Regions from separate parts of the Variovorax sp. V93 genome, predicted to be linked through region 2. Evidence: predicted binding sites of a transcription regulator. Region 2 holds the regulator's gene; each other region holds the start of a gene.
The links. Region 2 encodes LexA, which represses DNA repair genes until DNA is damaged. Its sites were predicted from a motif close to ACTGTATNNNNATACAGT; they were not measured.
Positions count from the first base shown of each region.

Region 1 (10,368 bases), 2.4 Mb from region 2:
CGGGCCGCGCCGACGCGCCGGCCCCGCCGCGCTACCTGGTGATCGGCATCGGCATCAACATCGGCCCGCGCGAGGGCGATGGCATGCGCACCCCGCCGGCCTGGCTGCGCCAGTGGCGCCCCGATGCCACCGCGCCCCAGGTGCTGGCCGAACTGGCCGCGCCGCTGGTGCACAGCGTGCAGGCCTTCGAGGCACAGGGCTTCGGGCCGTTTGCCGAACGCTTTGCCGCGCGCGACGCCTTGCGCGGGCGCGAAGTCCAGCTCAGCGACGGCAGCTTCGGCCTGTGCGAGGGCGTGGCCTGGGGCGGCGAGCTCCAGGTGCGCACCACCGGCGGGCTGCAGCTGGTCTCGAGCGACGAAGTCAGCGTGCGCCCGAGCGGCATGGCGTTCTGAGGCCGGCCACCATGAAGCTGCGCCTGCTGCTGATTGCCCTGCTTGCCGCCAATCTGGGCTACTGGCTGTGGTCGCGCGGCGACCTGGCCGGCTTCGGCCTGGCGCCCGCGGGCTTCAACGAGCGCGAACCGCAGCGCCTCGCCCGCCAGGTGCATCCCGAGTGGCTTCAGATCCGCAAGGACGCCAAGGGCGCGCCCTGACGAACCCGCCGCCGCGTCTCAGGCCGCGGCTTCTTCGCCTTCGAAGCGCACTGTGAAACGCGCCCCCGGCGGCTGCCGGCCCGGATGCGCGTCCTCCAGCTTCACCTGCGCATGGTGCTGGTTGGCGATCTCGCGCACGATCGGCAGGCCCAGCCCCGAGCCGTCGGCCTCGTTGCCAAGCACGCGGTAGAACGGCTCGAATACCAGTTCGCGGTCGGCCTCTGCAATGCCCGGACCGTTGTCCTCCACCTGCAGCAGCACCACGTGGCCGAAGGGGTCGGCCAGCACGCGCGCGGTGATCACGCCGGGCCGCTCGGCGGTCGAAGGCGTGTAGTTGATCGCGTTGTCGAGCAGGTTGCGCACCAGCTCCTTGAGTAGCGTCTGGTTGCCTTCGATCACCACGCCGGGCGCGCCCGCCTCGGCGCCGTCGTAGCCCAGGTCGATGCGCTTCTCGATCGCGCGCGGCACCGCTTCGCGCACCACCTCGATGGTGAGCCGCGCCAGGTCGCAGGGCTGGCGGCCGGTGCCGGCGCCGGTGCTTTCGGCGCGCGCGAGCGAGAGCAGCTGGTTCACCGTGTGGGTGGCGCGCACGCTGGCGCGGCCGATCTGCTTGAGCGACTGCTTGAGCTCGTCGGCATTGGCGCCCTCGCGCTGCGCCAGGTCGGCCTGCATGCGCAGGCCCGCGAGCGGCGTCTTGAGCTGGTGCGCCGCATCGGCCAGGAAGCGCTTCTGCGTGTGGATCGAGTCATTGAGCTTGTCGAGCAGTTCGTTGACCGACGAGACCAGCGGCACCACTTCGAGCGGCACCGACGATTCGTCCAGCGGGCTCAGGTCGCCCGGGCGGCGCTCGCGGATGCGCGCCTCCACCACCGACAGCGGCTTGATGCCGCGCACCAGCGCCAGCCAGATCAGCAGCACGGCCAGCGGCAGGATCGCGAACTGCGGCAGCAGCACGCCCTTGATGATCTCGGTGGCCAGCACCGACTGCTTCTCGCGCGTCTCGGCCACCTGCAGCAGCGCCGGCTCCGCGTCGCTGTCGGGGCCCGCGAGCCAGAGCGAGGCCACGCGGACCGACTTGCCGCGCATCTCGCCGTTGCGCAGTTGGACCACGCCGGGAACCGGGGGCTCGTCGGTGCTGGGGTGCGGCACGTCGGGCTCGCCGCTGAGCAGCGCGCCGTGGCTGTCGAGCACCTGGTAGTAGACGCGGTCGGCGCCGTCGGCCCGCAGGATCTCGCGCGCCGGCTGCGGCAGCACGAACTGCGTCTGCCCCTGCTGCACCGTGACCAGCCGCGCCAGCGTCTGCACGTTGTATTCGAGCGCGCGGTCGAACGGGGCATTGGCAATACCCTGCGCCACCAGCCAGGTCACGCCGATGCTCACCGGCACCAGCAGCAGGAGCGGCGTGAGCATCCAGTCGAGGATCTCGCCGAACAGGGAGCGCTGCGCGCGCTGGAAAAGTTTCAAAGGACTCGCCCCCGGTCTATGCAAACGACGTGCCGCGCGTCAAGTCAGTTTTCCACCGCGCTGTGCGCGACCCACGACGCATGAAACCGATACGGCCCAGGCCAAGAACACCGCGGAACCGGCTTTGCCGGGCCGCTGGTGTTGCCCCCGGTAGGGGGTTGGCGAAGCGACACGAAGTGCGCGAAGACTGGGGGCGAGCCAAGTGACACCGCGGAACCGGCTTTGCCGGGCCGCTGGTGTTGCCCCCTGGAGGGGGAGTCGAGCGACACGGAGTGAGCGAGGGACGGGGGTGGGTTTCATCTAGGGAATCTTCTCGAGGCAGTAGCCCAGGCCGCGGACCGTGGCAATGCGCACCGGCCCCTTCTCGATCTTCTTGCGCAGGCGGTGGATGTAGACCTCGATCGCGTTGAGGCTCACCTCCTCGCCCCATTCGCACAGGCGCTCCACCAGCTGGTCCTTGCTGACCAGGCGGCCGGCGCGCTGCAGCAGCACCTCCAGCAGGCCCAGCTCGCGCGCCGAGAGCTCGACCATCTTGCCGTCGATGGTGGCCACGCGGCCGGCCTGGTCGTACACCAGCGGGCCGTGGCGGATCGTGTTGCTGGTGGCGCCCATGCCGCGCCGCGTGAGCGCCCGCACGCGCGCCTCGAGCTCCTGCAGGCTGAAGGGCTTGGCCATGTAGTCGTCGGCGCCGTGGTCCAGGCCCTTGACGCGTTCCTCCACGCTGTCGGCCGCGGTGAGCACCAGCACCGGCAGCTGCGAGCCGCGCGCGCGCAGCCGCTTCAGGATCTCGATGCCGTGCAGGTTGGGCAGCCCCAGGTCGAGGATCAGCAGGTCGAACTCGCTGTGCGTCATGAGCGCGGTGTCGGCCTGCGATCCGTTCGCCACGTGGTCGACCGCCGCGCCCGAGGTGCGCAGGCTGCGCAGCAGGGCATCGGCCAGCACCTGGTCGTCTTCGGCAATCAGAATCCGCATGAGCCACCTCCGGCCGGTTCGGGCGCCGCGCCGGCGCCGCGTTCACATATGTCTCTTCGCCGAGTCTAGCCCCCCGTGTAGGCTTCCAGTCCGATGGTTACCACGGTGGCAATGTCGTTGCCCACGCTGGCGCGGAACTCGCGCTCGGCCTGCGTCACCGCGCTGCGGAAGGCGTCGAGCCACGCGAGCCCGTCGGTGGTGAAGAGCACGCGCCGCGCCCGTGCGTCGAGCGGATCGGGCCCGCGCGTCACCAGGCCCCAGGCCTCGCACTGGTCCACCAGCGCGCCCATCGCCTGCTTGGTCATGCCGGCGCGCTCCGCCAGCTCGGTGAGGCGCGAGCCTTCGCGCGCCAGGTGCCGCGTGATGTGGATGTGCGCGGCGCTCACCTGCGCGCGCGCGGCGAGGTTCGACAGCGCCAGCGGCACGTCGACGTCGTGCGCCATGAGTTCGAGCACGCGCTCGTCGAAGCGGCGCATCGCATGGCCCAGCAGGCGGCCCAGGTGGGTTTGCCGCCAGGCGTCCGGGTCGGACGGAAAAGCTTGTTCGGCCATCGGCTAGATAGTAAAGCAAACTGACCAAAAAATGGGTTTACTCAAACCAACGAGCCCCTACACTACTGTTCAAGCATCCAGCCTGTAATTAAAAGCAGATGGACCGCAATCACACACAAACCGTTGATTTTCAAGGAGATTTCTTCATGGACGCACTCGTCAAAGGCACCAGCATCTCGGTCGCAGGCAGCGAAAAGGCCAAGGCACTGCAGGCCGCCCTGGCCCAGATCGAAAAGCAGTTCGGCAAGGGCACGATCATGCGGCTCGGCGAGGGTGAGGCGCTTGAAGACGTCCAGGTGGTCTCCACCGGCTCGCTGGGCCTGGACATCGCGCTGGGCGTCGGCGGCCTGCCGCGCGGCCGCGTCATCGAAATCTACGGCCCGGAATCTTCGGGCAAGACCACGCTCACGCTGCAGGTCATCGCCGAGATGCAGAAGCAGGCCGGCACCTGCGCCTTCGTCGATGCCGAGCACGCGCTCGACGTGCAGTACGCCCAGAAGCTCGGCGTGAACCTGTCCGACCTGCTCATCAGCCAGCCCGACACCGGCGAGCAGGCCCTTGAAATCGTCGATTCGCTGGTGCGCTCGGGCGCCGTCGACCTGATCGTGGTCGACTCGGTCGCCGCGCTCACGCCCAAGGCCGAAATCGAAGGCGAAATGGGCGACTCGCTGCCCGGCCTGCAGGCCCGCCTGATGAGCCAGGCGCTGCGCAAGCTCACCGCCACCATCAAGAAGACCAACTGCATGGTCATCTTCATCAACCAGATCCGCATGAAGATCGGCGTGATGTTCGGCTCGCCCGAAACCACCACCGGCGGCAACGCGCTGAAGTTCTACGCCTCGGTGCGCCTGGACATCCGCCGCATCGGCACCATCAAGAAGGGCGACGAGGCCATCGGCAATGAAACCAAGGTCAAGGTGGTGAAGAACAAGGTCTCGCCTCCGTTCAAGACGGCCGAGTTCGACATCCTGTTCGGCGAAGGCATCAGCCGCGAGGGCGAGATCATCGACATGGGCGTGACCGCCAAGATCCTCGACAAGTCGGGCGCCTGGTACGCCTACAACGGCGAAAAGATCGGCCAGGGCCGCGACAACGCCCGCGAGTTCCTGCGCGAGAACCCCGAGCTGTCGCGCGAGATCGAGAACAAGGTGCGCGAATCGCTGGGCATTCCGCTGCTGGCGGCCGATGCCAATGCGCCTGCCCCTGAAAAGGCCGAGAAGCCCGCGAAGGCGGCCAAGGCCGACAAAGCCGACAAGGGCGAGTAAGCAGGCGAGCACGCACGGAAGCGGCGCATGGCTTTCGGCGCCCCCTCCCTCAAAGGCCGCGCGCTGCGGCTCCTGAGCCAGCGCGAGCATTCGCGTGCGGAACTGGAGCGCAAGCTGGCAAAGCACGAAGAAGCACCCGGCGAGCTGGCCCGCGCGCTCGACGAACTGGCCGCCAAGGACTTCATCAGCGAGCCGCGCGTGGTGGCTTCGGTGCTGAACCAGCGCGCCGCCCGGTCGGGCGCACTGCGGGTGCGGCAGGAACTGCAGGCCAAGGGCATTGCGCCCGAGGCCATTGCACAGGCCGTGGCCAGTCTTCAGGACACCGAAGTGGAGCGCGCCACGGCCCTGTGGCGCCGCCGCTTCGACGCACCGCCCGCCGATGCGAAGGAGCGCGCCAGGCAAACGCGCTTCCTGCTGGCGCGCGGCTTTTCGGGCGCGGTGGTGGCCAAGGTGCTGCGCAGCGATTTCGACGAAGACTGACGGCCGGCCCCGCGGCGCCGGCCTGCCGGAGCCGGCCTCAGAGCGCCAGCATCAGCTTCAGGTTCTGGACCGCGGCGCCGCTCGCGCCCTTGCCGAGGTTGTCGAGGCGCGCAATCACCACGGCGTGGCGGTGGTCCTCGTTCGGGAACACGCGGATTTCGAGATTGTTGGTGTCGTTGAGCGCCAGCGCGTCGAGCTTGCCGTCGTCGGTCGGCGGCAGCACTTTCACGAACTGTTCGGGCGTGTTGCTCTTGGCGTAGTGCGCGGCCAGCGCCTCTTGCAGGTCGCCGGCCTTCGGCTTGCCGGGCAGCAGGTCGAGGTGCAGCGGCAGCTGCACCAGCATGCCCTGCTTGAAGTTGCCCACCGAAGGAATGAAGACCGGCCGGCGGGTCAGGCCGGTGTACTTCATGATCTCCGGGATGTGCTTGTGCTTGAGGCCGAGCGCGTAGGTCTCGAAAAGCGGCGCCTTGCCGTTTTCGTAGTCTTCGATCATGGCCCGCCCGCCGCCCGAATAGCCGCTCACCGAGGGCAGCGAAATCGGAAAGTCGGCCGGCAGCAGGCCGGCATCGACCAGCGGCCGCACCATGGCGATGGCGCCCGTGGCATAGCAGCCCGGGTTGCCGACGCGGTCGGCCGCGGCCACGGCCTGCCAATGGCCTTGCACCAGTTCAGGGAAGCCGAACACCCAGCCCGGCGCCACGCGGTGCGCGGTGGAGGCGTCGATGATCTTGGGCTTCCTGCCGGGCAGCTGGTCGATCAGCGCGACCGATTCGCGCGCCGCATCGTCGTGCAGGCACAGCACCACCAGGTCGACGCCGGCCATCAGCTCGCGCTTGGCGGCCACGTCTTTTCGCAGCTCGGGCGCAATGCTCACGAGTTCGATCTGCGGCATCGTCTGGAGCCGCTCGCGGATCTGCAAGCCGGTGGTGCCGGCTTCGCCGTCGATGAAAACCTTGGCCATATCGGAGTATGCGTAGGGGAGCTAGAAGAAAGTACGTATTGACCGCAAGGTCACGTCGAGTATTGGTGCGCCGCACCATGATACAGTCCGCGGTTGTTCGCCGCCCCCAGCCGTCAGGCTGCCGTCGCCCGCGAGCAACAGAGCCAAAGACGCCTCAGACCCCAGATCTCCCGTTCTCAACCTCCTCCTTCCGAGAGACATCCCTCATGAAGATTCACGAGTACCAAGGCAAGGAAATCCTTGCCAAGTTCGGCGTGCCGGTGCCGCGCGGCATCCCGGCCTATACGGTCCAGGAGGCGGTCGAGGCCGCCCAGAAACTTGGAGGCCCGGTGTGGGTCGTCAAGGCCCAGATCCACGCGGGTGGCCGCGGCAAGGGCGGCGGCGTCAAGGTCGCCAAGTCCATCGAGGACGTCAAGAAGCTCGCCGGCGAGATCCTCGGCATGCAGCTCAAGACGCACCAGACCGGCCCCGAAGGCCAGAAGGTGCGCCGCCTCTACATCGAAGACGGCGCCGACATCAACAAGGAATACTACGTCTCGGCCGTGACCGACCGCGCCACGCAGAAGGTCGCGTTCATCGCCTCGAGCGAAGGCGGCATGGACATCGAGGAAGTGGCCCACTCCTCGCCCGAGAAGATCATCACCGTGTTCGCAGACCCCGAAAAGGGCCTGACCGACGAACAGGCCAAGCAGATCGCCGACGGCATCGGCATGCCGGCCGACTCCACCGCGCAGACGGTCGACATCCTCAAGAAGCTCTACACCTGCTACATGGAGACGGACGCCTCGCTGGTCGAGATCAACCCGCTCAACCGTGACAGCAAGGGCAAGGTCATGGCGCTGGACGCCAAGTTCAACTTCGACAGCAACGCGCTGTTCCGCCACCCCGAAATCGTGGCCCTGCGCGACCTCGACGAAGAAGACGCGGCCGAAGTCGAAGCCTCCAAGTTCGACCTCGCCTACATCAGCCTCGACGGCAACATCGGCTGCCTGGTGAACGGTGCCGGCCTGGCCATGGCCACCATGGACACCATCAAGCTGTTCGGCGGCGAGCCGGCCAACTTCCTGGACGTGGGCGGCGGCGCCACCCCCGAGAAGGTCACCGAAGCCTTCAAGATCATGCTGAAGAACAAGAACGTGGAAGCCATCCTCGTCAACATCTTCGGCGGCATCATGAAGTGCGACACCATCGCCACCGGCGTGATCGCAGCCTGCAAGGCCGTGAACCTGCAAGTGCCGCTGGTCGTGCGCATGAAGGGCACCAACGAAGTCGAAGGCAAGAAGCTGCTGGCCGATTCGGGCCTGCCGATCATCAGCGCCGACACCATGGCGGAAGCGGCCCAGAAGGTCGTCGCAGCAGTCAAGAAGGCCTAAGGAACAAGTCATGTCGATCTATATCAACAAAGACACCAAAGTCATCACGCAAGGCATCACGGGCAAGACCGGCCAGTTCCACACCGAGAAGTGCCAGGAATACGCGAACGGCAAGAACTGCTTCGTGGCGGGCGTGAACCCCAAGAAGGCCGGCGAGTCGATCTTCAACATCCCGATCTTCGGCTCGGTGAAGGAAGCCGCTTCGCAGACCGGCGCCACCGTGTCGGTGATCTACGTGCCGCCGGCAGGCGCGGCCGCTGCCATCTGGGAAGCCGTCGAGGCCGACCTCGACCTGGCGATCTGCATCACCGAAGGCATTCCGGTTCGCGACATGCTCGAAGTGCGCAACAAGATGAAGGCCAAGGAAGCGGCCGGCGGCAAGAAGACCCTGCTGCTGGGCCCGAACTGCCCCGGCCTGATCACGCCCGACGAAATCAAGATCGGCATCATGCCCGGCCACATCCACCGCAAGGGCCGCATCGGCGTGGTTTCGCGCTCGGGCACGCTCACGTATGAAGCCGTTGCGCAGCTGACCGAAATCGGCCTCGGCCAATCGTCGGCCGTGGGCATCGGCGGCGACCCGATCAACGGCCTCAAGCACATCGACGTGATGAAGGCCTTCAACGACGATCCCGATACCGACGCCGTCATCATGATCGGCGAAATCGGCGGACCCGACGAAGCCGACGCGGCCCGCTGGTGCAAGGAACACATGAAGAAGCCGGTGGTCGGCTTCATCGCCGGCGTCACTGCCCCTCCCGGCAAGCGCATGGGCCACGCCGGCGCGCTGATCTCGGGCGGTGCCGACACCGCCGATGCCAAGCTCGCCATCATGGAAGAATGCGGCTTCACCGTGACGCGCAACTTCTCGGAACTTGCGAAGCTGCTCAAGGCCCAGCTCTAACAAGCCCCCGGCAGTTCTCCGCGCACCACGCAAAAAGAAAAAGCGCCCGCAATCTGGATTGCGGGCGCTTTTTTCACTACAACACAGTGGAACAAGAGACATGGAACTCCTTCAAGGCGCCGATTTCTGGATCGGTCTGATCAAGATTGTCTGGATCAACATCATTCTTTCGGGCGACAACGCCGTGGTGATTGCCATGGCGGCCCGTTCGCTGCCGCCAGCGCAGCAGAAAAAGGCCGTGCTGTTCGGCTCGGGCGCGGCGGTGGTGCTGCGCATCGTGCTCACGGTGGTGGCGGCCAGGCTGCTGGCGCTGCCTTACCTGCAGATCGTGGGCGGCCTGCTGCTGCTGTGGATCGGCCTGCAGTTGCTGAGCGAAGAAGACGAGGGCGATGGAGAAGCCAAGGAATACGGCAGCATGATGGCGGCCGTGCGCACCATCCTGCTGGCGGACCTGGTCATGAGCCTGGACAACGTGATTGCCGTGGCGGCCGCCGCGCAGGGCAACATGGTGCTGCTGGTCCTTGGCCTGGCCATCAGCATTCCGCTGGTGATCTTCGGCAGCACGCTCATGATCAAGCTGATGGAACGCTTTCCGATCGTCGTCATGCTGGGCGCCGCCCTGATCGGCTGGGTCGGCGGCGAAACAATAGCGAGCGACGTGTCGCTGCGCGAGGTGCTGGCCGCCAATCCGTGGCTCCTCCATGCGGCAGCCGCCGCCGGCGCCTTCTTCGTGGTGGCCGTGGGCCGCCTGCTTCAGCGGCGCGCGCAGGCCGCTGCGGGGCGCTGAAACCGTCGCGCGTCCACGCTTCTGAAAACATATGGCAAGTGTCGGCGCGTCGCTTTTCTCCACCCGGCCCCAGCTCTCCTGGGACTTTGCGGGGCTGACCGACGTGGGCCGCGCACGGGCCCACAACGAGGACGACCTTCACATCGACCCCGCGCTCGGCCTGGCCGTGCTGGCCGACGGCATGGGCGGCTACAAGGGCGGCGAAGTGGCCAGCGCCATGGCCGTGTCGCTGGTGCACGCCAGCTTCGCGCGCTGGTTCGCGCAGGCCGGCCTGCAGGCGCCCGCGCGCGTGGTCCGGCGGGCCCTGCAGGCGGCCACCGACGAGGCCAACTCCGCCATCCTCGAAGCCGGCCTGGCCAATGCCGAACTCCACGGCATGGGAACCACCCTGGTGCTGGCCGCGTTCCGGCCCCAGCGCGTGCTGGTCGGCCACATCGGCGATTCGCGCTGCTACCGCCTGCGCAACAACAAGCTCGAGCAGCTCACGCGCGACCACTCGCTGCGCCAGCAGCAGCTCGACGCCGGCGCCATCACGGCCGAGGAAGCGCTGATCTCCCCGCACCGCAACCTGGTGACGCGCGCCATGGGCGTGGAGCCGCAGGTGGTGCTCGAGATGCACGAGCACACCGCAAGGCCCGACGATCTCTATATGCTCTGCTCCGACGGGCTCAGCGAGATGGTCCCGGATGCGCAGCTTTTCACGCTTTTGAATCACGATGTCGAGCTTCAGCAGAAAGCATCACTTCTGGTGGCCGTTGCCAACGACAATGGCGGCCGGGACAATATTTCAGTTGTCCTGGCCAGGGCGCGCGTTGGCAGTGCGCCTGAATAAAAACATGCATTCAGGGAGTCGGCAATGCCGAAGATGATCATTTCGATCGATGGCACTGTCATCGGGCAAATGGCGCTTGCCAAGGACCGGACCACGCTGGGGCGGCGCGCCTACAACGACATCGTGCTCGACAATCTCGCGGTCAGCGGCGAGCATGCCGTGCTGCACATGCGCGGTGGCGAAGTCG
Region 1 covers NZ_AP028669.1:5,346,207-5,356,574, reverse strand. The annotation lists gene ACAM54_RS25470 (biotin--[acetyl-CoA-carboxylase] ligase) at 1-392, shown strand, start outside; gene ACAM54_RS25465 (sporulation protein) at 404-592, shown strand; gene ACAM54_RS25460 (sensor histidine kinase) at 611-2,056, opposite strand; gene ACAM54_RS25455 (response regulator transcription factor) at 2,357-3,028, opposite strand; gene ACAM54_RS25450 (MarR family winged helix-turn-helix transcriptional regulator) at 3,094-3,579, opposite strand; gene recA (recombinase RecA) at 3,726-4,844, shown strand; gene recX (recombination regulator RecX) at 4,872-5,324, shown strand; gene argC (N-acetyl-gamma-glutamyl-phosphate reductase) at 5,362-6,285, opposite strand; gene sucC (ADP-forming succinate--CoA ligase subunit beta) at 6,492-7,658, shown strand; gene sucD (succinate--CoA ligase subunit alpha) at 7,669-8,562, shown strand; gene ACAM54_RS25420 (TerC family protein) at 8,663-9,349, shown strand; gene ACAM54_RS25415 (Stp1/IreP family PP2C-type Ser/Thr phosphatase) at 9,381-10,181, shown strand; gene ACAM54_RS25410 (FHA domain-containing protein) at 10,206-10,368, shown strand, end outside.
Region 1: a site for LexA is predicted at 3,661-3,678, ahead of recA (recombinase RecA). Genes of this name have one in related genera too.

Region 2 (10,368 bases):
TCATCCATGCCACCGCGTCGTTGGCAAGCAGCCATCCACCCAGGCCGGCGCCCACCGCCTGGCCGACATAGATGCCGGAACTGTTCAGCGCCACCGAGCCCGGCGCGAGCGCGGGGGCCAGGCTGACCAGCCTTGCCTGCTGCGCCGAATTGGTCGCGAAGCAGCCCAGGCCCCAGGGCACGAGCACCGCCGCCAGCCACGGCAGCGTGCCGGCCCATGGCCACAGGAAGAGGCTCAGCGCAATCAGCGAACTCGTCAGGAGCACCATGCGGCCCGCGCCCACGCGGTCGATGAACCGGCTCACGAGCATGTTGCCCGCGAGGCCGAATACGCCGAACAGCGCCCACATCAGGCTCAGCATGGTGGGATCTGCGCCGAAGTCCCGCTTCAGGATCGGCCCGAAATAGCTGAACAGCACGAACTGGCCGGCGCCCTGCAGCGCCGTGACCGAGACGATGCCCATCAGCACCGGGCTGCGCAGCACGCGCGCCCAGGCGGCTGCCGTCAGCGCCGCGGGGCGAATCCCCTGCGGCAGGGTCAGCCAGACCGATGCCGCGCTCGCGACGCTGAGCAGCGCAATCGCACCGAAGGCCATGCGCCAGCCGAAATGGCCGCCCACCAGCGCACCGATGGGCAGGCCGAGCACCGAGGCCAGCGACCAGCCCAGAAAGACGAAGGTCACGGCGCGGCCGCGATGCTCCGGCGGCACCAGCATGCCGGCGCAGGCCGCGGCCTGGGGCGTGAAGATCGCAGGCGCCACCACCGTGAGCATGCGCACCGGCAGCAGGGCGCCGAAGCTCGGCATCAGGGCCGCAATGGCATGCCCGGCCGCGTACCAGAGCAGGGTGAGGGCGAGCAGCTGGCGGCGGTCCCAGCCTGCGACCGCCGCCGCGAGCAGCGGCGCGCCCAGGCACATCACGACCGCAGCAACCGTGATCAGCTGACCCGCGGTCGCCACCGAGACAGACAGCGACGCGCTGATTTCGTTGAGCGTGCCCGGCACCACCATCACGCCCGTGCCGATCACGAAATTGCCGGCCAGCAAGGCCCACAGTGCGCCGCGCGGCGCGGGGCGGCTCACTGAAGAACCTTCGGCTGCGGTATCCGCCCTGAGGCGGCCCGGCGGCTCATGGAATCACCGGCGAACCTGCAGCGCGCCGGGGTTCACGATGTTGGTGGGGTTGCCCTTGATGAAGCTCACGACATTGTCGAAAGCCTGGCCGAAGTAGCTTTCGTAGCTGTCCTGCTCGACATAGCCGATGTGCGGCGTGCAGATGCAGTTCTCCAGCCGCAGCAGCGCATGGCCCTGCAGCGGCGGCTCGCTCTCGAACACGTCGACCGCCGCCAGTCCGGGCCGGCCGCGGTTGAGCGCAGCGAGGAGTGCATCGGCCTCGACCAGTTCGGCGCGCGAGGTGTTGACGAAGAGCGCCGTCGGCTTCATGCGCGAAAGGTCTTCGAGCTTGACCAGGCCGTTGGTTTCCTCGTTGAGCCGCAGATGCACCGACAGCACGTCGGCCGCGGCGAAGAACTCGTGGCGGTTCTGCGCCACCTGGAAGCCGTCGGACCGCGCCTTGGCGCAGCTTGCCTCGCGCCCCCAGATCACCACCTGCATGCCGAAGGCCTGCCCGTAGCGCGCCACCAGCTGGCCGATGCGGCCGTAGCCCCAGATGCAGAGCGTCTTGCCCTTGAGCACCGAGCCCAGCCCGAAATTGGGCGGCATGGAGGCCGACTTGAGCCCCGACTGCTGCCAGGCTCCGTGCTTGAGGTTGCTGATGTACTGCGGCAGGCGGCGCATGGCCGCCATGATCAGCGCCCAGGTCAGCTCGGCAGGCGCCTGGGGCGAGCCGGTGCCCTCGGCCACCGCCACGCCGCGCTCCGTGCAGGCCGTGACGTCGATATGGCCGCCGACGCGCCCGGTCTGCGAAATGAGCTTGAGCTTGGGGAGCTTTTCGATCAGCTGGCGGGAGATCTGGGTGCGCTCGCGGATCAGCACGATCACGTCGGCATCCTTCAGCCTGACCGAAAGCTGCCCGATGCCCTTGACCGTGTTGGTGTAGACCTTGGCTGCGTACGCGTCCAGCTTGGCGGCGCAGCGCAGCTTGCGCACGGCGTCCTGGTAATCGTCGAGGATCACAATGTTCATGGCGTGCCATTGTGCCTCGCAGCATTGGCATGACGCGCGTGTGAACGTTTGGATACCCACCCCGGGCAGTGGTCACCGGGGTGCACGGGTTCAGTGCAACTGGGTGGAGCGGGGCGCGGGGCTGATGGTTTCCATCGCCTCGAGTGCCGCCAGCCGGTCGAGCTCGGCGCAGACGTCGGCCATGCGGCCCGAAATCACCATGCGGTTGGTGTTGCGTCTTTCGCCCTGCGGGCCGTCGACCACGCGGATGACGCGCAGCGGCCGCACGGGCGCCGGCGCCGCCTTGGGGGTTGCCGCGTGGTCGCGGGCCGCGCAGGCCGGCCGGACTGCGACGTAGCGCAACCCGGCGGAGCTGCTGCCGGTGTCGCGCCGCGCCGGGCGGCGTGCCGGCAGCAGCCGGCTTGCAAGCGATTGCAGCGGCATCCACAAATCAGCGATGGCGAGGAGGGCGATTCCCATGTGAACTCCAAAAAAGTCTGAGGTTGAACACAGGCAGGATTTCTTTGAATGGACGCAACAGGGTGATGGCGACAAAGCGCCATACGCCCGCCACCTGTTGCGGCCGGATGGGTTGCTGCTTTCGGCAGGCCGCGAAGGGCTACATCAGCATGGTGTTGCGGATCAGGCCCACCGCCAGGCCTTCGATCTCGAAGGGCTCGCCGGGCTGGACCACGATGGTCGGGTAGTCAGGGTTTTCAGCATGCAGCTCGATGACCTGCTTGTTGCGCTTGAGGCGCTTGACCGTGACTTCGTCGCCCAGGCGCGCCACCACGATCTGGCCGTTGCGCGCTTCCTTGGTGGCCTGGACCGCGAGCAGGTCGCCGTCCATGATGCCGGCGTCGCGCATGGACATGCCGCGCACCTTGAGCAGGTAGTCGGGCTGGCGCTGGAACAGCGTGTTCTCGACGTAATAGGTCTGGTCGACGTGTTCCTGCGCGAGGATGGGCGAGCCCGCCGCCACGCGGCCGATCAGAGGCAGCGCGAGCTGCGACATGCCGGGCAGCGAGAGGGAGAATTGGCCGCCTTCGCGGTGGCGCGTCTCATTGAGCGAGCGCAGCGCGTCGCCCTTGAGCCGGATGCCGCGCGAAGTGCCGCTGACAAGTTCGATCACGCCCTTGCGGGCCAGCGCCTGCAGGTGTTCCTCGGCGGCATTGGCCGACTTGAAACCCAGCTCATTGGCGATTTCGGCCCGCGTGGGCGGCGCGCCGGTACGGGCAATGGCGCTCTGGATCAAGTCCAGGATCTGCTGCTGGCGGGCGGTAAGCTTCACGGCGAACTGCATATGTGGTTCCTTGCGGCACTGGCTGAATATCCAGTACCTGTATTTTTAACCAGTTTTTAAAAGTTGGCAACCCATGGTTAATTCCCCTTCCTCCGGCCTGCGGCGCATCGTGGTCCTGGGCACCGGCGGCACCATTGCAGGCCGGGCCGCGAGCGGCGCCGACAACATTGGCTACACCGCTGGAGAGGTGGGCGTGGCGGACCTGCTCGGCGGCATCGATGCGCCCGCAGGCGTGGCGCTCGTGGCGGAGCAGGTGGCGCAGCTCGACAGCAAGGACATGGCTTTCGACGTCTGGCTGCAGCTCGCCACGCGCTGCACGTTCTGGCTGGCCGAAGCCGACGTGGCGGGCGTGGTGATCACGCACGGCACCGACACCATCGAGGAAACGGCTTACTTCCTTCAGGCGGTGCTTGCGCCCGGCAAGCCCGTGGTACTGACCTGCGCCATGCGCCCGGCCAGCTCGCTCTCGCCCGACGGTCCGCAGAACCTGCGCGATGCGATCGCCGTCGCGGCCACACCGGCGGCGCACGGCGTGGCGGTGGTCTGCGCGGGTGCCATCCACGGCGCGCTCGATGTGCAGAAGGTGCACACCTACCGCCCGGACGCGTTTTCATCGGGCGATGCCGGGCCGATCGGCTATGTGGAAGAGGGCGCGGTGCGGCGCCTGCGCGACTGGCCGCAGGTGGTGGGCGGGGCCGCGAAGCTTCCTGAAGCGAAGGCAGGGGCGGAGGTGCGCTGGCCGCGCGTGGAGATCGTCACCAGCCATGCGGGCGCAAGCGGCGCGCTCGTCGACCTGCTGCTGCAGGAGCGCGCATCGGGCGCTGCCGAACCGATCCGCGGACTGGTCGTGGCCGCGACCGGCAATGGCACGGTGCACCATGCGCTCGAGGCGGCGGCGCTGCGGGCGCAGGCCGCGGGCGTGGCAGTGCTGCGTGCCACCCGTTGCGCGAACGGACGCATCCTGCCCAAGCCCGGCGATCCGCTGCGGGACGCCGGTGCGCTCACGCCCGTCAAGGCGCGCATCGCGCTGATGCTGGAACTGATGGAAACGGCGGCCGCCTGAGCGGCGGCCGCGGGCAGCCGAGGAGGCTCAGCTGCTGAGGGCCGCGAGTGCGCGCTGCTTGATCTCTTCGACGCTGCCCACGCCCTGGATCGCGCGGTACTTCGGCGCCGAAGCCGGATCGGCCTTGGCCCAGGCCGAGTAGTAGTCGACCAGCGGACGCGTCTGCTGGCTGTAGACCTCGAGCCGCTTGCGCACGGTTTCTTCCTCGTCGTCCTTGCGCTGGATCAGGTCTTCGCCCGTGACGTCGTCCTTGCCTTCCACTTTGGGCGGATTGAACTTGACGTGGTAGGTGCGGCCCGACGCAGGATGTGAACGGCGGCCGCTCATGCGTTCGATGATGTCGCTGAACGGCACGTCGATTTCGAGCACGTAGTCGAGCTTGACGCCAGCCGCCTTCATGGCGTCGGCCTGGGGAATGGTGCGGGGGAAGCCGTCGAACAGGAAGCCGCTGGCGCAATCGGGCTGCGCGATGCGTTCCTTCACGAGGTTGATGATCAGGTCGTCGCTCACGAGCCCACCGGACTCCATGACGGCCTTGGCCTGCTGTCCGAGCGGGGTGCCGGCCTTGACGGCGGCGCGCAGCATGTCGCCGGTCGAAATTTGAGGGATGCCGTATTTCTGGCAGATGAAGGCTGCTTGCGTGCCTTTGCCCGCCCCGGGCGCGCCCAGCAAAATTAGTCTCATGGTGTCCTCGGAGGGTTCTTCGATCTTGTGTCGCGCCAAGCGTCAGCCCGGGAGCGGGGCAAGGCGGAGTTGCGTCGAGGATAGCATGCGAGCGCGTGAAGAATTTCCGCTGCCACGCTTGCGGCAGCGCACTTTTTAGCGCGCCGGTTCGGCGGCGAAGACCGCGCGCACGCGCTCGAGGTCCGCGGGGGTATCGACGCCGGGCCCGGGTGCGACATGGCTGACGTGCACCGCAATGCGATGCCCGTGCCACAGCGCACGCAGCTGTTCGAGCGCTTCGGTGGCCTCGACGGGCGCAGGTGCCAGCGAAGGAAAGCTGCGCACGAAGCCGGCGCGGTAGCCGTAGATGCCGATGTGCCGCAGCGGAGCCGGTGCGGGCAGCACGGAGGGTGGCGCGCCATTGGCGGAACCGTCGCGCCACCATGGAATGGGCGCGCGGCTGAAGTACAGCGCGTTGCCTTGTGCATCGAGCACCACCTTCACCACGTTCGGGTTCAGGAAGTCGTCGAGCGAGTCGATCTCGTGGGCCGCCGTGCTCATGGCGGCTTCCGGATGTGCGGCCAGCGCGGATGCGACGGCGTCGATCAGCGCGGGGTCGATCAGCGGCTCGTCGCCCTGGACGTTGACGACGATGTCGTTGCCGTCCAGCCCCAGTTGTTCGCAGGCTTCGGCCAGGCGGTCGGAGCCGCTCGGGTGGTCCTGGCGGGTCAGGATGGCTTCCACGCCATGCCTTGCGCACGCCTCGACGATGGCCGCGTCGTCGCCCGCCACCACCACGCGCGCGGCGGCGGATTGGCTGGCACGTCGGGCCACGCGCACCACCATGGGCAGGCCGGCGATGTCGGCCAGCGGCTTGTTGGGCAGCCGCGTCGAAGCCAGCCGGGCCGGCACCAGGACAGTGAAGTTCATTGATGCACCCTTGGCGCTGCGCGCCTTCCCGCCAGGCGGGAGCGAGCTTGCTTGGGGCGGCCCGGCGCGGCGCTCACAGCCCCAGCTCTTCGTCGGACAGCGTGCGCGCTTCGTTCTCGAGCAGCACGGGGATGCCGTCGCGCACCGGATAGGCCAGGCGCGCGCTGCGCGAGCAGAGTTCCTGCTTCTCCGGGTTCCAGGTCAGCGGGCCCTTGGTGACGGGGCAGACGAGCAGTTCAAGCAGCTTGGTATCCATCGAGCGATGATAGCTTTGCGTCGAGCGCCGCGAAGAATTCCGGCGAGGGTGTGAAGTCCAGCGGCACCGCCAGCACGTCGGGCGCCCTGGGCCACAGCTTGACGGCGTCTTTTTCGGTGCAGACGAGGCGCTGCCCGGTCCCGGCGGGGCGCTGCCACCCTTCGAAATCGTGGTGGTCCGGCAGGGCGATCGTCTCGGAAAGCGTCAGCCCGCGCGCCCGCAGCATGCCGAAGAATGCTTCGGGCCGCGCAATGGCCGCCAGCGCGATCAGCGGTTCGCCGGCCAGTGCCTCGAGCGGCGTGCGTTTGCCGTCGCTGGCCACGGCGTTTTGTGCAAGTGCACGGGTGGCGGTGTAGCCGCCCTTGAAGGCGGGATGTTCTCCGCTGTGGAGCACCAGGTCGCAAGGGCGCGGCCAGCGCTCGCGCAGCGGGCCTGCGGGCAGCCGCCAGCCGTTGCCCACGCCGCGGTCGTCGAACACGCAGATCTCGATGTCGCGCGCCAGCGCCAGGTGCTGCAGCCCGTCGTCGCTCACGATGACCTGCGTGGCCGGGTGCCGGGCGAGCAGGGCGCGCGCAGCCTCGATGCGGCGCCGCGCCACGAACACCGGCGCGCCGGTGGCACGGCGAATCAGCAGCGGTTCATCGCCGGCGTCGGCAGCGCTGCTCTCGGCGAGCACTTCGCGGCAGTCGCCGGTGCGGCGGCCGTAGCCGCGCGACACCACGCCAACCTGCAACCCGCGGGCCTGCAGGTGCCGCACGACCGCCATCACGACCGGGGTCTTGCCTGCGCCCCCGGCAATCACGTTGCCAACCACGATCACTGGCACGCGGACGCGTCCGGTCGTGCGCCATCCCTTCCGGTAGAGCCAGCGCCGCAGCCCGAAAAGCGCTGCGTAGACCAGCGACAGGGGCCACAGCAGGCAGGCGAGGACGCCGCGATCCAGCCAGGCGCGCTGCAGCCGCGAGGCCGGCACAGCGATCGGGCCGGTGGTGCCGGTGGTGCTGCGGCCCTGCGACGGCACTCAGTGCCCTGTTTGCGCCGACGACTGGGCTGCGAAAGTGATCTGCACCAGGCCCACGCGGCGAGCGGCTTCCATCACCGTGATCACGGCCTGGTGCGGGCTGCTGGCGTCGGCGCTGATGATGACCACGCTGTCCTTGCCGCCTGTGGCGGCCGCGCCCAGCGCGGCGGCCACGGTGTCCACGTTGCGGTCGGCCACGGGCTTCTTGTTGATCGAGTAGCGGCCGTCGGCGGAGACCGCCACGATCACTTCCTTGGGATAGTCGCGCTGCGAATCCACGTCCGCCGTCGGCAGCCGAAGCTGCATTTCGGTGAATTTGCTGTAGGTGGTCGACAGCATCAGGAAGATCAGGATGACCAGCAGCACGTCGATGAACGGGATCAGGTTGATCTCCGGCTCATCGCGCGCGCCATGGCGAAACTGCATGCGGCCGCGGGTCACGGCAAGTCTCCGCCGGGCAGCGCGGCACAGGCAGCGGCAAGCGATGCGAAGCCCATCATTTCCGCAAAGCGTTCAGGTGACGCGCGAAGCGCTCGCCCGACAGTTCCAGGTTGAGCAGGTATTCGTCGACCCGGCTGCGGAAATAGCGCCAGAAGATCAGGGTCGGAATGGCCACGATCAGGCCGAAAGCCGTGTTGTACAGCGCGATCGAAATGCCATGCGCCAGCTGCGCGGGATTCCCCGAGCCCACCGCGCCGCTGCCGGGCGACTGCGACCCGAAGATCTCGATCATGCCGATGACCGTGCCCAGCAGGCCGAGCAGCGGCGCCGCCGATGCAATGGTGGCCAGCGCCGGCAGGTAGCGCTCCAGCTTGTGCGCCACGGTGCGGCCCGAGGCCTCCATGGCCGCGCGCAGGTCGTCCTCGGTGCAGCGCGGATTGGCATTGAGCGCCCGCAGGCCGGCGGCCAGCACCTGTCCGAGCATCGAGTTGCGCTCAAGCTTGGTCACCACGTCGGGCCCCGGCACCGCGCCGTGCGACACGGTAATGGCTTCGTCGAGCAGCTTGGGCGGCAGGACCCTCACGGTCTTGAGGCTTGTGAAACGTTCGATAACCAAGGCGAGCGCGATGATCGAACAGGCGAGCAATGGCCAGATCGGCCAGCCCGCGGCAACTATGATGGAAAACAAGGAATCCTCCGGCCCCGTAGACTGCAAATGCGCGGCGATTATCCACCGAGGCCACCATCGCCACGCGGCTTGTTTGCATGTCAGCGAAGACGCACAGATTCTGTGGATAACTTTGTGATTAACCCGCTGCGCAACTTGTCCGGACCCGCATGGGACGGGCCTCCCGCTAGATCGATCGAATTTTGAGCAGTTCTTTTTTCAATGAAATCAACAGCTTGCACGACAAACCGTGCACCTGTTCCGTATCGAGGCCGCGGCACCGAGGCCGGGCAACCCACTGTGGAAGAGTGGCCGCCGGCCGGGCGGGCGTCCTGTGAACCTGCGTGACGCGAATCCAACGCCGGGCCCGCGGATCTGGGCTGTCGGCGCGCTGTGCCGGGCGGTGGCCGACGCGCTCGATGCGCGCTTCAATCCGGTCGCCGTGCGCGGCGAGATTTCCGGCTTCTCGCGCGCGTCGAGCGGACACTGTTACTTCGCGCTCAAGGATTCGTCCGGCCAGCTGCGCTGCGCAATGTTCCGGCGCGCTGCGGGCCTGCTCGATTTTTCGCCGCGCGACGGCGACCAGGTCGAAGTGCGCGGGCGCCTTGCGGTGTACGAGCCGCGCGGCGACCTGCAACTGGTGGTCGAAAGCCTGCAGCGCGCCGGCCAGGGGGCGCTGTTCGAGCAATTCCTGCAACGCAAGGCGCGGCTCGAGGCCGAAGGGCTCTTCGATCCGGAGCGCAAGCGCGCGCTGCCGGTCATGCCGCGTGCGGTCGGGCTCGTCACCTCGCTTGGCGCCGCGGCGCTGCACGACGTGGTCACGGCGCTGCGGCGCCGCGTGCCGCACATCCCCGTGGTCCTGGCGCCGGCCGCGGTGCAGGGCGCCAATGCACCGGCGGAACTCGTGCGCGCGCTGCAATCGCTGTACACACTGGAGCCGGCCGTTGACGTGATCCTGCTGGTGCGCGGCGGCGGCTCCATCGAGGATCTCTGGGCCTTCAACGACGAAACCCTGGCGCGCACCATCGTCCAAAGCCCGGTTCCGCTGATCTGCGGCGTTGGCCACGAAACCGACTTCACCATTGCCGACTTCTGCGCCGACCTGCGCGCGCCCACGCCCACGGCCGCGGCGGAGCTCGTCAGCGCGCCCCAGGCGATGTGGCTTGGTGCGATCGATCTGCTGAATGAACGGCTCGACAGTGCGCTGGGGGCACGCCTCGACATTCTGGGGCAGCGCCTCGACCAGGCGGCAGCGCGACTGGGGCGGCCCTCCGGACTGGTGGCGCGCCAGCAGCTGCGGCTCGCTCACCATTCGCAGCGGCTGCGCTATGCGCTGCTGTCCAGGGCCGAGCGCCTTGCCCAGGTGCCGCGCACGATTGCCGCCGATTTCCCGCTCAGGCTCGAGCGCGCGATGGCGCAGCGGCGCGAGCGGCTGGAACGTGTCGCCTTGCGCCTGCGGTTGCTCGATCCTGCGCTGGTGCTCCAGCGCGGCTATGCCTGGCTCACCGATCCTGAGGGCCGCGCGATCGTCAGCGCCAAGAAGCTGAGCCCGGGCGACGCCGTGGTCGCGCGGCTCGCCGATGGTTCGGTCGACCTGACCGTGACGCCCGGCAAAACGGGAACACGTCCGACGCCGGGCGCGTAATTCCTTTCTAGAATCCTTTATTCCCCACAACCAACCCACGAGAAAAACCCATGGAACATGTGCTCCCACCCCTGCCATACGCTCTTGACGCGCTGGCACCCGAGTACTCGAAGGAAACGCTCGAGTACCACTACGGCAAGCACCACAACGCCTACGTGGTGAACCTCAACAACCTGCAAAAGGGCACCGAGTTCGAATCGATGCCCCTTGAGGAAATCGTCAAGAAGTCCAGCGGCGGCATCTACAACAACGCCGCC
Region 2 covers NZ_AP028669.1:2,906,498-2,916,865, reverse strand. The annotation lists gene ACAM54_RS13885 (MFS transporter) at 1-1,081, opposite strand, end outside; gene ACAM54_RS13880 (D-2-hydroxyacid dehydrogenase family protein) at 1,136-2,143, opposite strand; gene ACAM54_RS13875 (hypothetical protein) at 2,234-2,602, opposite strand; gene lexA (transcriptional repressor LexA) at 2,742-3,425, opposite strand; gene ACAM54_RS13865 (asparaginase) at 3,499-4,488, shown strand; gene adk (adenylate kinase) at 4,516-5,172, opposite strand; gene kdsB (3-deoxy-manno-octulosonate cytidylyltransferase) at 5,308-6,081, opposite strand; gene ACAM54_RS13850 (Trm112 family protein) at 6,155-6,337, opposite strand; gene lpxK (tetraacyldisaccharide 4'-kinase) at 6,318-7,358, opposite strand; gene ACAM54_RS13840 (biopolymer transporter ExbD) at 7,359-7,784, opposite strand; gene ACAM54_RS13835 (MotA/TolQ/ExbB proton channel family protein) at 7,855-8,487, opposite strand; gene xseA (exodeoxyribonuclease VII large subunit) at 8,801-10,111, shown strand; gene ACAM54_RS13825 (superoxide dismutase) at 10,162-10,368, shown strand, end outside.

Region 3 (10,368 bases), 2.4 Mb from region 2:
CCTGGAGCCGCTGCTGCGCATCGGCGAGCGTGGCCGACTGCCAGAATGCCGCGATGCTGCGCAACACATCGCGCGTGCCGCCGCGCAGCAGCCAGCCCTTCCAGAGAATCACCACCCAGCTTGCTATCGACATCGCGAGCAGCAGCGCCGCCACCGAGCGGCTGACACCGTCTCCGTGGGTGAGCAGTTCGAGGACGCTCATCGTTCTTTCAGCGCAAACCCAGTACGTCGAACATGTCGAACAGGCCCGCCTTCTGGCCGGCCAGGAAGCGCACGGCGCGCAGCGCGCCCTGCGCGTAGGTCACGCGGCTCGCCGACTTGTGGGTGATCTCGATGCGCTCGCCGGTGCCCGCAAACAGCACGGTGTGGTCGCCCACGATGTCGCCGCCGCGGATCGCGGAGAAGCCGATGGTGGACGGGTCGCGCTCGCCGGTGATGCCTTCGCGCGCGTACACGGCGCACTCCTTCAGGTCGCGGCCCAGCGCCCCGGCGATCACCTCGCCCATCTTGAGCGCGGTGCCCGAGGGCGCATCGACCTTGTGGCGGTGGTGCGCCTCGATGATCTCGATGTCGTAGCCCGTCGAGAGCGCCTTGGCCGCCATTTCGAGCAGCTTGAAGGTGACGTTGACGCCCACGCTCATGTTGGGCGAGACCATGATCGCGATGTCCTTGGCGATCTCGGCGATCTCGGCCTTCTGCGCATCGCTGAAGCCGGTGGTGCCGATCACGGCCTGCACGCCGAGCTCGCGGCAGGCTGCCAGGTGTGCGAGCGTACCTTCGGGGCGGGTGAAGTCGATGAGCACCTGCGCGTCCTTGAGGCCGGTGCGCAGGTCGGCCACGATCGGCACGCCGCTCGTGAAGCCGAGGAACGCGGCCGCATCGGCGCCGATGGCGTTGCTGCCCGCCATGTCGAGCGCGCCGGCCAGCCGGCAATCGGGCGCCTCGCGCACCGCCTCGACCAGCATGCGGCCCATGCGGCCCGAGGCGCCCGCGATCGCGATGCGCCGCAGCGGGGGCGTGGAAGACTCGGAAAGGTGCGAAGAAGTGGAAATGGATTCAGTCACGCGGATTCAGCCTTCGAAATTGGCATGGAAACCGGCACGCCCCGCCTGACCCGGCGGGTGCGCCCGCCCTCGCCCTGTGTTTGGCGCGTGCTCAGCGCGCGGCTTCGAGCGGGGGATATGCGGCGGGAAGCGGCGGCAGGCTGGTTGCCGTGGCGGTGGCATCGGCCTTCTTGCCGTCGTCCTTCGGGGCGAATTTCTTGAGCTCTTCTTCCGAAGCCTCGAGCGGCGGCACCTTGCCGCTCTTCTTGCGGGTGTCGAGCGCGGCGACGAATTCTTCCTCGCTGGGCATCGGGTCGCCCTCGAAGCGCTCGAGCAGTTCGCCGTTGAAGAAGACCGTCAGTCGGCGTTCCTGGGGATCGACGCCCTGGCGCCTGATCGTGAAGACGTAGTCCCAGCGATCCTTGTGGAAGACGTCGGTCAAAAGCGAGGTGCCGAGGATTTCACGCACCTGCTGGCGCGACATGCCGGGCTTGAGCGCCTCGACCTGTTCCTTCGACACGAAATTGCCCTGGACCACTTCGACCTTGTAGGGCGTGATGGCCGTCAGCGCACCACGCGTGCGATCGCTGAAGCCGCTGCAGGCACCGAGGCTGAACGTCGCGGCGACGGCCGCGGCCAGCAGCCAGGGACGGCGTTGGAGAATGGCAGGCATGGGAGGAAAAAAAGGGGGTAGCGATATGATCGGCCATTGTAGCGGCTGGCCCTTTTTGGGGCCCGTCCGCAGCCCAGGGCGCAGGAACCATCATGGCCAACATCGACGAACTCAAGAACACCGGCCTCAAGGCCACTCTGCCACGCCTGAAGATCCTCGAGATCTTCCAGACCGGCAGCCAGCGCCACATGACGGCCGAAGACGTTTTCCGCGTGCTGCTGAACGAGCACTCCGACATCGGCCTGGCCACCGTCTATCGCGTGCTGACGCAGTTCGAGCAGGCCGGCATCCTCGAGCGCAGCCATTTCGAAAGCGGCAAGGCGGTCTACGAGCTGAACGAGGGCACGCACCACGACCACCTGATCTGCACCTCGTGCGGCAAGGTCGAGGAGTTCTACGACGCCGAGATCGAGCGCCGCCAGCAGATGATCTCCAAGGACAAGGGCTGGATCCTGCAGGACCACGCGATGTCGCTCTACGGCCTGTGCGGCGACTGCGCCAGCAAGAGGTAAGGCCCCCCGGCTTTTCACTTCGCTTCGCTGCGTGTAACTCCACCCCCCGAGGGGGAGGCGCGGCCCGCCTTGGGGCGGCCCGGCGGCGGCCGCACGGTCCCGCAGCGCCGCGCGCCCGTTCAGTCGCCGTCGCGCCCGCTTTCCATCGCCTTGTGGTGGCGCGCCACGAAATCGGCATAGGTGTCGATGCCGCGCAGCTGCAGGATCGAGTTGCGCACGGCAGCTTCCACCAGCACGGCGATGTTGCGCCCGGCCACCACCTGGATGATGACCTTGCGCACCGGAATGCCCAGCACGTCCTGCGTGAGCGGCGCCGAGGGCATGCGCTCGTAGTCGCGCTCGAAGCTGTCGCGCCGCACCAGGTGCACGATGAGCTTGAGCCGCATCTTCCGCCGCACCGCCGTCTCGCCGAAGATCGCGCGGATGTCCAGCAGGCCGATGCCGCGCACCTCCAGCAGGTTGAGCAGCAGGTCGGGGCAGCGGCCCTCGATGGTGTTCTGGTTGATGCGGAACAGGTCGACCGCGTCGTCGGCCACCAGGCCGTTGCCGCGCGAGATCAGCTCCAGCCCGAGCTCGCTCTTGCCGAGCCCCGATTCGCCGGTGATCATGACGCCCATGCCCAGGATGTCCATGAACACCCCGTGCATCGAGGTGCGTTCCGCGAAATGCTTGGACAGGTAGGCGCGCAGCAGGTCGATCACGAAGGCCGACGACTCGCGGGTGGCAAACAGCGGCAGCTGCGCGCGCTCGCAAATCGATAGCAGTTCGTCGGGCGCGGCCTGGCCGTCGGCCAGCACCAGCATGGGCGGCTCCAGCGTGACGATGCGGGCGATGCGCCGGGCGCAGTCTTCCTGGCTGCCGCGCGTCAGGTAGGCCACTTCGCGCGCGCCCAGGATCTGCACGCGGTACGGATGGATGTAATTGAGGTAACCGACCAGATCGGCCGCCGACTGGGCGCGGCTGATGACCTCAGGGTCGAACTGGCGCTCTGACGCCCCGAGCCCGGCGAGCCATTCCCAGCGGAGCGACCCGCGGAATTCCTCGAACATGGCGTCGGCACTGATGACGGTCGGCTTCATGCGTAGGGAGATGGCGCTGCGCGCCTAGTTGGAGGCCGGCCAGAATACCGCGGAACCGGCCCGGCGGGGCCGCGGGAGCCTGCGCGCGGGCGCTTCAGGCGACTTGCGTCGACTGCCAGCCGGCAATGAGTCCGTGCAGTTCGGCGGCGTCGGTGCTCGACTTGATCTGCTCGCGCAGGTTGGCGTCGCTCAGCAGCTCGGCAATTTCGGAGAGGATTTCAAGGTGCTTCTGGGTGGCCGCCTCAGGCACCAGAAGGAAGATCAGCAGCCCGACGGGCTGCTCGTCCGGCGCGTCGAAGCCGATCGGGTTTGCCAGCTGGAAGACCGCGGCCATGGGAGCCTTGAGGCCCTTGATGCGGCCATGCGGGATGGCCACCCCGTGCCCGAGCCCGGTGGAGCCGAGGCGTTCGCGTGCGAACAGGCTGTCGGTGATGAGCGCGCGGCCGAGGCCGTGGAGGCTCTCGAACAGCAAGCCGGCTTCTTCGAAAGCACGCTTCTTGCTGGTGGCGTCAACGCTCACAAGCACTTGAGCGGGCGGCAGGATGGACGCGAGGCGATTCATGGTGGGGGAAGGGCGGGGGCGATTATGCACCCGCTTGGTAAAAACCCCCACTCCCGTTACTTACTTTTTGGCTACATGTTGCCCGGAGGCCTCGCGTCCCTGTCAGCGCCGGTAACAGGAGCAGGCAGCAAAAAGCCGCCCGGAGGCGGCTTATCGGCAGGGGCCGCAGCCCTTTGCCCGTGGCCTACATCACGCGCTTGGGGGCGGCGTGATGGTGGTCTTGCAGGCGGTCCTTGTGGCGCACCACCTGGCGGTCGAGCTTGTCGACCAGTTCATCGACCGCAGCATAGAGATCAGCGTGGCTCGACTCCGCGAACATGTCGTTACCCTTGACGTGAATGTTGCACTCCGCCCTTTGGCGGCGTTCCTTTTCCTTCTGCTTTTCCACCGTAAGGAGCACCTTCACATCGACCACCTGGTCGAAGTGCCGTGTGATCCGGTCCAGCTTGCTCGTGACGTAGGTGCGCAAGGCAGGTGTGACGTCGAGGTGATGACCGCTGATCGTCAAATTCATGAATGACCTCCTGAGAATTGACGGTTGGGAAAATGGCCCCGCTCCGGGATGGGGCGTGGCCGGCGAAACAGGTGTGGGTTGGGGAGGGAAGAGGGAGAAGAGAAAAGAAGAAGCTGTCGATTCACTATGCCCAAGCTGTCACGGTATTGCAATAGCTGACTTCTCCGGGTGGCGGACGCCAATGGGCCATGCGCCACTCACGCTAGCGATTCCATAGCTGCCGGCGCATGCTGGCCCGCCGGTGCGGCTCTTTGGCAGCAAGTGTTTCAGTGCGTCACCAGTGGTGACCCTGCGACGCGAAGGGCCTGCCGGCTCAGTTCCAGGCCGCGCGCATGCGGTTGCGCAGGTCGATCACCGCGGCCGGCGGCGGCACTGCGGGCGGACGCTCGGGCGGCGGTGGCCAGGTCTGCTGCTCGAAGCCGGCAAGATCGCGTTCGGAAATGAAGCGCGTGCGGTTGGCATACAGGTGCCGGTCGCCGCGCACGGCCTGCTGCGTCACGTAGAAGCGCTGCGGCACCAGAAGATGCAGGTGGTCGCGCGCCCGCGTCATTGCCACGTAGAGCAGCCGCCGCTCTTCTTCGAGTTCATGCGCGCTCTGCGCCACGTCGGCCGGCAGGCAGCCGTCGACCACGTTGAGCACGTGCACCGAATTCCACTCCTGCCCCTTGGCCGAGTGGATGGTCGAAAGAATCAGGTAGTCCTCGTCGAGCGAGGGCGGCCCCGGCTTGTCGCTGGTGGCTTCGGGCGGATCGAGCGTGAGTTCGGTCAGGAAGCGCTCGCGCGAGCCATAGCCCGAGGCCAGCCGCGCCAGTTGCTCCACGTCGCCGCGGCGCACGCCGGAGGGGTCGTCGTAGAGCCGGTCGAGGTGCGGCAAATACCAGCGCACCGCCAGTTCCACGTCGGCCGGCCACGGCAGCGATGGCGCGCACAGCGCGGCATAGGCTTCGGCGAACACCGCCCATTCCGCGCGGGCGGCGGATGGCGGCACGAACTCCCGCATCGCCGCCACCGGATCGGCGGCCTGGTCCATGGCATCGAGCAGCCGCGCACCGGTCGCCGGCCCGATGCCCGGAATGAGCTGCGTGACGCGGAATCCCGCCATGCGCCCGCGCGGGTTCTCGGCGAAGCGCAGCACCGCGAGCAGGTCCTTCACATGCGAGGCCTCGAGAAACTTGAGGCCGCCGTACTTCACGAACGGGATGTTGCGGCGCGCCAGTTCGAGTTCGAGCGGCGCGCTGTGCGTGGCAGCGCGGAACAGCACCGCCTGCGACTTGAGCGCCAGGCCGCCCTCGCGGTGCGCCAGCACCTTGTCGGCCACCCAGACGGCCTGCTGCGCCTCGTCCGGCACCAGCACCAGTTGCGGCCGGCCCGCGGAGGGCTTGTCGGTCCAGAGCGTCTTGGCGTGCCGCTCGGCCGCCTGCGCGATGACCCGGTTCGACACGTCGAGAATGGGCTGGGTCGAGCGGTAGTTGCGCTCCAGCGTGACCACGCGCGCAGCCTGCGAGAACTGCGACGGAAAGTCGAGGATGTTACGCACGGTTGCACCGCGAAACGAGTAGATCGACTGCGCGTCGTCGCCCACCACCGTCACGCCGCGGCCGTCGGGCTTGAGCGCGAGCAGGATCGAGGCTTGCAGCAGGTTGGTGTCCTGGTACTCGTCGACCAGGACGTGGTCGAAACGCGCGCCGACCAGCGCCGCCAGCGCGGGCTCGGCCACCATGCCGGCCCAGTAAAGCAGCAGGTCGTCGTAGTCGAGCACGTTCTGCTGCTGTTTGGCCTCCACGTAGGCGCCGAACAGGCGCTTGAGTTCGGCTTCCCACTCGGCGCACCACGGAAAGGCCTCGGCCAGCACATCGGCCAGCGGCGCGCGCGTGTTGACGCAGCGCGAATAGATCGACAGGCAGGTGCCCTTGCGCGGAAAGCGGTTCACGCTCGACGACAGGCCGAGTTCGTGCCGCACGAGGCCCATCAGGTCCTCGGCGTCGCCACGGTCGTGGATCGTGAAGTGGTCGTTCAGGCCAATGTGCGCGGCGTATTCGCGCAGCAGGCGCGCGCCGATGCCGTGGAACGTGCCGGCCCAGGGCAGCGCGGGCGGCTTGTCGGATTTGAGCCCGAGCACGCGCGCCAGCACTTGGCCGGCGCGGCGCTCCATTTCCTGCGCCGCGCGGCGCGAGAAGGTCAAAAGCAGCAGGCGCTGCGGATCAACGCCGCCGGCGATGAGGTGCGCAACGCGGTGCGCCAGCGTGCTGGTCTTGCCCGAGCCCGCGCCGGCAATCACCAGCAGCGGCCGCTCGTCGCGCCCGGTCAGCGTGCCGACGCCGTGCTCGACGGCAGCGCGCTGCTCGTCGTTGAGGGCGGAAAGCGCCGCGGCCAGGCGCTCGGCCTGGGTGGCGCCGGGGGCGTGGGAAACGGGGAACGCAGCAGTCTGCATGGCCGCAACTTTACTGTATGTCCATCCAGATCGATGGACCTGCCGTCACATGGCCGATGACATAATTGCCGCTCGCTGCAACTGGAGACCGCATCATGGAAACCGCACCGTCTCGGCAGCTTTCAACTCCCGCGTCCTGACGCGCCTCGATCGCTGACATCAGGGCCCGGGGATTGAAAGCACCCCTCCCCTCGCCCCATCGCCTCAGCCATTTCACGGGAGTGAGCCCATGCTCAATATCTTTACGCTTGCCAACGGCCGCCTTGTCCAGGAAGAGATCGAGGCGCTCGAGGAGCTTTCCAAGTTCCAGCCGATCTGGGTCGACCTCGAATCGCCCACGCTCGAGGAAAAGCGCTGGATCAAGCAGTACTACGGCCTCTCGATTCCCGAAGACGCGATGGACGAGGACATCGAGGAATCGGCCCGCTTCTATGAAGAAGACAACGGCGAGCTGCACATCCGCTCCGACTTCCTGATCGACGACGACGAAGACCCGCGCTCTGTGCGCGTGGCCTTCATCCTGAACCAGCACAACACCGAGCTTCGCAGCCGCGGCGTGCTGTTCTCGATCCACGACGAGGACGTGCCCGTGTTCCGGCTGCTGCGCATGCGTGCGCGCCGCGCACCGGGCCTCATCGAAGACGCGAAGGAAGTGCTGCTCAAGCTGTTCGATGCCGACGCCGAATACTCGGCCGACACGCTCGAGAACATCTACGACGAGCTCGAGATCGCAGGCAAGAAGGTGCTCGAGGGCAACGTGAGCGACGAGCTGGCCGGCGAGGTGCTGGGCGCCATCGCGCGCCAGGAAGACCTGAACGGCCGCATCCGCCGCAACGTGATGGACACGCGCCGCGCGGTCAGCTTCATGATGCGCAGCCGCATGCTCAACGCCGAGCAGTTCGAGGAAGCGCGGCAGATCCTGCGCGACATCGAATCGCTGGACAACCACACGGCCTTCCTGTTCGACAAGATCAACTTCCTGATGGATGCGACCGTCGGTTTCATCAACATCAACCAGAACAAGACCATCAAGATCTTCTCGGTGGCCAGCGTGGCGCTGCTGCCGCCCACGCTGATCGCGAGCATCTACGGCATGAACTTCAAGCTCATGCCCGAGCTCGACTGGTCGCTGGGCTATCCGTATGCGCTGGCGCTGATGGCGGCGAGCGCGCTGGTGCCGATGTGGTACTTCCGCCGGCGCGGCTGGCTCAAGTAGCCGCGGGCGTTTCGCGGCAAGAAGGCAGCGTGGCCAGCCACGCGCTCGCCAGCGCGAGGCTGTAGCGGCTCGCCACCTCGGCGACGAAGCGCGCGAAGTCGCCATGCGCGGCGTCGTCGGCCCGGTCCGAGATGGTCCGCACGGCCGCAAACGGCACGCCGTAGTCGTGGCATGCCTGCGCCACCGCCGCGCCTTCCATCTCGACTGCGAGCGCATCGGGGAGGCTGCGCCGCAAGGCATCGCTTTCGGCCGCGGTCGAGACGAAGCGGTCGCCGCTCACCAGCAAGCCTCGATGCACCTTCGGCGACCGGAGGCCGAATTCATCGACGGCCGCCTGCCCCACCAGCGCCACCGGATCGCGCAGCGCGGCTTCGGCCACGGCCGCCAGCGCATCGCCCATCGAGGCATCGGCCGCAAAGCGCGAAAGGCCCATCAGCGGCACCTCGTACTTCGGAAAGATCGGCGAGGCATCGAGGTCGTGCTGCAGCAGCTGCGTCGCGACCACCACATCGCCGACTTCCACGCCCGGCGCGAGCCCGCCCGCGACGCCCGTGAACACGATCGCGCGCACGCCGAAGCGTTCGAGCAGCACCGTGGCCGTCACCGCCGCCGCGACCTTGCCGATGCGCGACAGCACGGCCACCACCGGCTGGCCGTGCAGATGGCCGACCCAGAAGTCACGCCCCGCAGCGCGCACGCGCTGCTCGTCCGGCATCTGCGCGAGGAGCGCACTCAGCTCCTCGTGCATTGCAGCGACGACGGCAACGGGCGCATGTACCGAGGAACTCATCATTCTCTTTCCAGGAACACCGCGGAACCGGCTTTGCCGGGCCGCTGGTGTTGCCCCCTGCAAGGGGGTGGGAGTAGCGACACGAAGTGCGAGAAGCCTGGGGGTTTACTTAATATCCACGCCGTAGAAAGTGTGGCGGCCGAAGGGACTCAATTTGAAGTCGACCACCTCCTTGCGCACCGGCTTCAGCTGCACCGCATGCGCGATGGTGAACCACGGCGCCTGCTCCTTGAAGATGAGCTGCGCCTTCTTGTAGAGCGCATCGCGGTCGGCCTGCTTGGTCGCGCTCTTGGCCTTCAGCACGAGGTCTTCGTAGGGCTGGTAGCAGAACTTCGAGATGTTGCTGCCGCTGGCCGACTTGGCCGAGGCGCAGCCCAGCAGCGTGTAGAGGAAGTTGTCGGGGTCGCCGTTGTCGCCGGTCCAGCCCAGCATGCCCATCTGGTGCTCGCCGGCCTGCAGGCGCTTGCGGTACTCGCCCCACTCGAAGCTCTTGATCTCGGCCTTGACGTTGATCTTGGCAAGGTCGGCCTGCATCAGCTCGGCGATCCGCTTGGCGTTCGGGTTGTAGGGCCGCTGAACCGGCATGGCCCACAGGTCGGTAGCGAAGCCATCAGGGAATCCGGCCTGCGCCAGCAGCTTCTTCGCGGCTTCGGGGTCGTACGGATCGTCCTTGACCGCGTCGTTGTAGGACCACATGGTCGGCGGAATCGGGTTCTTCGCGGCCACGCCGGTCGAAAGGTACACACCGTCGATGATCGCCTTCTTGTTGATCGCCATGTTGAGGGCCTTGCGCACGCGCACGTCGTCGAAGGGCTTCTTGGTGGTGTTGTACGAAAGGTAGCCGACGTTGAGTCCGGGCTGCTCGAGCACCTGCACGTTCGGGTCCTTGCGGATCGCGTCGAGATCGGCCGGGTTCGGATACGGCATGACGTGGCATTCGCCCTTCTGCAGCTTGGCCCAGCGCACCGAGGCGTCGGGCGTGATCGCGAACACCAGGTCGTCGATCTTCGCCTTGCCAGCCCAGTACTGCGGGAAGGCCTTGAAGCGGATGACGGCGTCCTTCTGGTATTGCACGAGGTAGAACGGGCCGGTGCCGATCGGGTCCTGGTCGACCTTCTCGGGCGTGCCGGCCTTCAGCATCGCAATGGCATATTCCTTCGACTGGATGCCCGCATACTGCATGGCAAGGTTGGCAAGGAACGGCGCCTCGGCCTGGTTGAGCGTGATCTTCACGGTCAGGTCGTCGATGCGGTCCACCGACTTCAGCAGCTTGGGCATGCCCATGTCGTTGAAGTAGGAATGGTTCTGGCTCGTGACCTTGAAGAAGGGATCGCTTTCCTTCCATTGGCGCTCTAGCATGAAGATGAAGTCGTCGGCATTGAAGTCGCGCGTGGGCTTGAAGCTCTTGCTGGTGCCGTGCCACTTCACGCCCTTGCGCAGGTGGAAGGTGTAGACCGTGCCGTCGGCCGAGATGTCCCATTTTTCGGCGAGGCCCGGCACGACCTTGGTGCCGCCGCGCTCGAACTCGACAATGGTGTTGTAGACCTG
Region 3 covers NZ_AP028669.1:499,312-509,679, reverse strand. The annotation lists gene ACAM54_RS02300 (MotA/TolQ/ExbB proton channel family protein) at 1-202, opposite strand, end outside; gene dapB (4-hydroxy-tetrahydrodipicolinate reductase) at 210-974, opposite strand; gene ACAM54_RS02290 (outer membrane protein assembly factor BamE) at 1,156-1,716, opposite strand; gene fur (ferric iron uptake transcriptional regulator) at 1,809-2,228, shown strand; gene hprK (HPr(Ser) kinase/phosphatase) at 2,348-3,307, opposite strand; gene ACAM54_RS02275 (PTS sugar transporter subunit IIA) at 3,402-3,869, opposite strand; gene raiA (ribosome-associated translation inhibitor RaiA) at 4,054-4,383, opposite strand; gene ACAM54_RS02265 (ATP-dependent helicase) at 4,697-6,814, opposite strand; gene corA (magnesium/cobalt transporter CorA) at 7,044-8,030, shown strand; gene ACAM54_RS02255 (5'-methylthioadenosine/adenosylhomocysteine nucleosidase) at 8,023-8,820, opposite strand; gene ACAM54_RS02250 (ABC transporter substrate-binding protein) at 8,926-10,368, opposite strand, start outside.
Region 3: a site for LexA is predicted at 6,827-6,844, ahead of ACAM54_RS02265 (ATP-dependent helicase). Genes of this name have one in related genera too.